2 regions of the Brevibacillus sp. AG genome follow, and region 2 is predicted to be linked to the other one. Evidence: predicted binding sites of a transcription regulator. Region 2 holds the regulator's gene; the other holds the start of a gene.
What was found. Region 2 encodes LexA, which represses DNA repair genes until DNA is damaged. Its sites were predicted from a motif close to CGAACATATGTTCG; they were not measured.
Positions count from the first base shown of each region.

Region 1 (3,121 bases), on a different contig from region 2:
GGGCTCTCGTGTTTATCGCTTCGGTTTTTTCTCCCGCATTTGAACGTTGATCTTTTTCCATTTATCCCTTTCAGCGGCTGCGAGCCTTGCGTCTTCTTTGCGCGCCAGATGTGCCAATTCGCGTTGAAGCTTCAGGTAACTGTCAAAGCGTGCTTTTTCCAATGATCCAGATTGGATGGCAGCTTGAACAGCACAGCCAGGCTCTCGCATATGCTTACAATCATTGAAACGGCATGTTTCCGCAATGGACTCGATATCGTCAAAGGCACCGCGGAAGCCTTCATCTGCCTCCCAGAGCTGCAGCTCCCTCATGCCCGGTGTATCGATCATCAGAGCACCACTCGGCAATCGGAACAGTTCGCGATGGGTCGTCGTATGGCGGCCACGGTCATCACCTTCACGCACGCCACTGACTTTTTGCATTTCCGCTCCGCTCAATTTATTGATCAACGTGGATTTGCCAACACCAGAGGAACCCATCAAGGCAATCGTCTGGCCCTCGCCCAGATAAGGGTCGAGCTGATCCAGTCCTTCTCCCTGCTCAGCACTGACTACGTGAACAGGCACTCCGATTGCGACTGATTCTATCTCTGCCAAACATGCATCCAAATCGTCACACAAATCTGCTTTGGATAGCACAATCACCGGATTGGCTCCACTTTCCCACGCAAGAATGAGATAGCGTTCTATCCTGCGCAGATTTAAATCATTATTTAAGGAATTCACAAGGAAAACGGTATCGACGTTTGCAGCCACAATCTGCTCTTCCACTGTATCCCCAGCTACTTTGCGGGAAAACTTGCTCTTACGTGGAAGAAGTCCGTGGATGGAAGCTTTCTTTTCCTCAGGACGGGCACTGATCACTACCCAGTCCCCGACAGCCGGAAAATCTTCTCGTCCGATGGCTTCATAACGAAGCTTACCCGTTACTTCGCCCAAGAGTTCACCATGCTCACTCCACAGACGATAAATACGTTTATGTTCGAGTGTGATACGTCCCACACTGTAGCCTTGCTCGGCATAAGGGGCAAAATGATTAGCAAAATACTCATTCCAGCCCATAGATTGCAATACTTGTTGATTGGTTAGTTGATTCACTGCGGATTCCCCCTGCAATTGGTTAAATATATGGCTATCAGCCAGAACCAGTCACAGTCGAATCCTCATTTGGTGAACGATATTACTGTTCGCTTGAAAGGAGGATTCCTGTGACCCCGACTACGACACTCTGAACAAATTTGATGACTACCATAAAACATCTCTCCTTTAGCAAACCTACCATTCAGGTTTGGAATCATATTTCCCAATTATTGTACCATAATGAAACAAAATGCAACAGCGTCAATCTCCCCCGCCGCCGCCTCCGCTATCTCCGCCACCACCACTGTCTCCACCACTTCCGCTATCGCTGTCATAGCTATCCCAACGATCGCCTGAGTCGTGATTTCGATGATGGTGATTGCTGTCGACATAGAAGGCTCCGCCCCCACTGTCTGAAGAGGAATGAGAGCGCCCATTTCCGCCTTTTGCAGCTTTGGACGCCAAGACAAATACTACGATCAAAAACATGATGACGATGACAATGAAGAACTCCATGATTTGTCCCCGCCCTTCCTCTTTTTTGAAGTTGTTTACCTATTTAGTATAACATAGTACGGCTGGAACAGGCTGGGGGCGTGGAGGATGATTCCTTTTCATCCGGCAAAATGACCAGACACAGGTGCGATCGCAAAAATGTTATCCAACACAAACACGCGAAACGCCTTCCTCCTATAACAGTATGCTTTCAAGCTCCCGTTGCTCTCATCAATATGCACAATACGGATCGTACGCCTGCTAGCCTCTCCATTCTTCTTCAAATAGATGATCTCCACTGCTTGCTGCCGGGCCGCGTACCTTCTCAACTCCAAAATCATCATGCTGCCACCACCACAAAATGTGTCTTCTTGTTGTTGAGATCATCATACCAAAAGAGAACATTCGTTCGCAAGTTTGTTTTCAACACCCAACTATTCCCTCAACAAAAAAGGCATGCGCCCTCAAAATGGACACATGCCTTATGCTTGTTACAACTCAGCGCCTTCTAAGCGCACGTCCGAACACAATCAGAATCGGTGCCAACAAGATGGCCGCCGCAACCAGCGAAGCGCGAATCGAAAACCGGGTCCCGATCCATCCGACAGCCGGCCCACCTGCCGTTTGTCCCAAGGCATTGGACTGACCCATCATCGACAAAACCGTCGCTCGCACACTGCTCTCAATGTTCAGATTCAGCCACGTATCATACAGCGGACTGCTTAATGATTGGATCACACCGATCAACAGCAATGCTACTAACGCCCAGCTAAAGCTAGGGGAAAAAGCAAAAGCAATCATCGCTGCAATTTTGAGACCCGTCAACGTGAACATGCCCACAAGGACAACCCGCTCCTTGTTCACATCCAGCCTTTTTTCCACAACGCCTACGACGATGAGGCCGAGTAAGCTTGCGAGTGCGGCAATGATCCCGAACCACATTGGCATCGAAATAGCAGCCAGCTCTGGAAAGCCAATTTCTGCGATCAAATGCGCTTCCCACAAACGGTCATACCCTTCAGAAGCTGCACCCGTAAATAGCGTCACGAACAAGATCAACATCAGAATCGGCTGGCTGCGAATCACTTTGGCACCCGAAGTCCACGTCTGAATCATTTCCTTCACGTGGGAAGCACCTTGCTCACGCTCACGAGGAATAAAACCGGTCTCCTTCATGAACAGAATCAGAAAGACACCAAGCCCCAGATACATGAGGCCACCTATGAGGTAAGGCAAGTTGGGAGCGAGTGTTGCCAATGCCACACTCAGTGCAATCCCGAGCAGATTCCCAAACAAAGAGTAGCGCTTGGCCTTCATGAAAATCGTACCGATCTTCTCTTCTCCGACCTCATCCACAATCCATGCAGTATCCGCTCCACTGATAAACGTATACCCGAGACCACTGACGACTTGCGAAAACAGCATCAAGCCGAAGACAGAAATAAACGGTACCCAAGCATCAAGCGTGGGAACGATCCCCTGCATCGCAAATCCGATTCCCAGCAAAAACATCCCGATAATGACGGAGCGACGGCGACTGTACGTA
Region 1 covers NZ_JAQMYO010000005.1:331,495-334,615, forward strand. Annotated here, with positions in the region: gene rsgA (ribosome small subunit-dependent GTPase A) at 13-1,098, opposite strand; gene POF51_RS15450 (hypothetical protein) at 1,342-1,596, opposite strand; gene POF51_RS15455 (WYL domain-containing protein) at 1,695-1,919, opposite strand; gene POF51_RS15460 (MFS transporter) at 2,074-3,121, opposite strand, start outside.
Region 1: POF51_RS15455 (WYL domain-containing protein) is a predicted target of LexA. The motif match lies at 1,974-1,987, and genes of this name have one in related genera.

Region 2 (3,121 bases):
CGAACTTCACCACGCACGATCTCGCGTCCCATCCGGTAAAACGCTTCTTTGCTCTCACCGGAATAATAAAGACTGGCGATAGGCGCGCGCCAATCCACGACGACAGAATCAAACGTATCGCTGCGTACAATTCCCCGTTTTCCTATGTAGACCTCATCCAGCTCGTAGATTTCATCTTTCAAGAAATCCACTCTGCCGAAATATGGCTTCTCTCGACCCTGATCTTCCAGGTAGCTCAATTCCTTAGCCTTTTTATAGTTAACAACCTGTTTGACATAATCATCTGTTGCCTCGCGAATATCATTGCGAAGCTGCTCCATTTCTTCGTCGATCGCTGAAATTGTTTCATCCAGCTTTTTTTGTTCCAATTCATAATCACGATGCTGTGTACTCACATTCATTCCCCCTCACATGTATCGTGTCATTGAACGACTCAGGACCATTGCCTGGCCAACCATATTCCAACCGCACAAGAAAGTAGACCGACTCCCAAACTAAGCAGAGCGTACAAAGTGCCACGTAACAGTTGGCCTTCTCCCCAAAAAGAGACTACTTCCAAGGAGAAGCTTGAGAAAGTCGTAAATCCTCCCATGACCCCCGTTGCAAATAAGAGGTAGAGTGTCGGAGATAAAAAGCCACGTTCTTTCCCCAGCACGAACAAGATGCCGATGATCAAAGATCCACAAACATTGGCGATCCAGGTTCCCCACGGCCATCCCGGCTGATTCGCGAGCAAAGACAATAGGTAGCGCAAAAGAGAGCCAACTGCTCCTCCAACCGCCACAGCTATCCACGCCATCGCTTTCCCTCCCTGGCTATCACAGCTTATGTATGTCACAGAAAAAGACACCCTAGCGTCAAGCGAGGATGTCTGTCGTATCAGTAATTGTTATCTTACTGTTTTGGCTTATTTTCTTCAAGGTCTTCCACATAACGGATGGAATCCAAATTTGCTCTCAATGAAAGCTTAACGGCGTCAATGTACTTTTGGCGCAATGCTTTTTGTTCGAGCTTTTCCTCTTCGGTCAAACCTTCTTCGCGCGATTTTTTGACCAATTCGTTGATGCGTTTAATTTCTGCGTCAGATACCACTGCTGGTTCCTCCCACTCTGTAGTAGTGCCGCTTCATTATACCACATTCGAATGATCCCGCAAGACAGCCGAACACTTACGGAGTATCAGGAAGGATGAGAGTCTGACCTGGGTAAATCCTGTTGCTCTCTAAACCGTTCGCATCCTTAATTTCTATTATATAGTCCCGAACATCCATCTGATCTGTATTGTATTGAACAGCTAACGACCATAGGCTATCTCCAGATTGTACAGTTACTTCTATGCCTTGTGGCTCCTCCATTGGCGAAGAAGCAAACACTAGTTCGGTTAACAGGTAAAAAAAGAGAGTAAATGTAATAAGAAACAAGAGAGCTTGTCCTCTCGTGATACCAAAACGAACACGACGTTCTTCTTTTTTCTCGAAACGATTACGTACTGTCAATGAATTCATAATGATAGCCTCCTCGCAAACATACGTTCTGATCACTTGTAGCCTCATAATAAATGAGAACATATGTTCATGTCAACGATGAATCGAACTTATGTTTGTCGAACGCAAGCTCCCATGGTATAATATAGGAAAATATGTTCGAGAAATCAGGGGTGTCTTTCTATGTCAAAATTATCGAGTAGACAACAAGCCATCATCGAGTTCATACGAAAGGAAGTTCGTGATAAAGGATATCCGCCATCTGTACGTGAAATTGGGGAGGCAGTTGGACTAGCTTCCAGCTCAACTGTACATGGGCATTTGGCACGCTTAGAGAAAAAAGGCCTCATTCGTCGAGATCCTACCAAACCTCGTGCCATCGAATTGCTATCAGATGAAGATCGTTTTCAAGACAATTTCGAAGACTCTGTCGTCCGTGTGCCAGTAATCGGAAAAGTAACCGCTGGACAACCGATTACTGCCATTGAGGATGTAGAAGAGTACTTCCCGCTTCCAGACAATATCGTGACTTCTGACAAGGTCTATATGCTGCGCGTCTCCGGGAACAGTATGATTGATGCCGGGATTCTCGACGGAGACTACGTCATTGTTCGCCAACAGCACGTAGCCAACAATGGTGACATCGTCGTAGCCATGACAGAAGAAGACGAAGCGACCGTTAAAAGATTTTTCAAAGAAAAGAATCACTTCCGTCTCCAACCGGAAAATGCCACGATGGAACCGATCATCCTGGAGCATGTCACTATTCTCGGTAAAGTCATCGGTGTTTATCGACTCATTCACTAGTTCCCACGTAAAAAAGGACAGCCGAGGCTGTCCTTTTTGTTTTCTGTCTATTATCTGGCGATAAAAAACCAGATGATCATCGTAACTTGCAAGATGACTTTTACGACTGCACTACCCAAAAATCCGATCAGTGAGCCTACGCCCGCTTTCACTGCTCTCTCCATCGACTGCTTCTGTACCATCAACTCTACAAGAACGACGAATACGAACGGCAAGATCAGCATACCAAACGGTGGGAAAACGAAAATCCCGAGGATAATACCGATCGCAGCAGCGATGGACGACCATTTGGACCCTCCGTACCTTTTTACGAAGTACATATTTGTCAGCAAGTCAGCACCGTAAAGCAGAATGCTTAGAACGACCATTCCCCACCAAAAGGATGCCGGCAATCCCGCTCCCGGATCTGCAATGAAAAAGTGATAGAGCAAAAAGCCCGCCCACAGTAATATCGTATCAGGTAAAACGGGTAAGAAAATTCCTGCGATGCTTAGCAAGAACAATAACACAACCACTACCCACAAAAATATTTCCATCTACTACACTCCCTTCATTTAGGTATACGAGTGATTATCGATTTCGTTGCGTACTTATTCACTTTTGTCTAAACTATTTTAAAAGAAAGCAGACATGGAGGTAGTCTCATGAGAAATTGGCATGATCTCTCCTACTTGGGCAGAGGGACGATTCGCCAAAAAGCAGCGTTGGAAGCGATTCAACAGACGAACATCATGGAAGTACTATCCGATTACCACCCAGTGCTTGCCGGAACCATCCCATTGGACATTGATGTTGTGCAAAGCGATCTGGATATTATTTGCGAGAGTCATG
Region 2 covers NZ_JAQMYO010000001.1:1,839-4,959, reverse strand. Annotated here, with positions in the region: gene POF51_RS00040 (HelD family protein) at 1-395, opposite strand, end outside; gene crcB (fluoride efflux transporter CrcB) at 434-799, opposite strand; gene POF51_RS00030 (DUF896 domain-containing protein) at 895-1,092, opposite strand; gene yneA (cell division suppressor protein YneA) at 1,169-1,504, opposite strand; gene lexA (transcriptional repressor LexA) at 1,667-2,290, shown strand; gene POF51_RS00015 (DUF456 domain-containing protein) at 2,341-2,826, opposite strand; gene POF51_RS00010 (DUF4269 domain-containing protein) at 2,935-3,121, shown strand, end outside.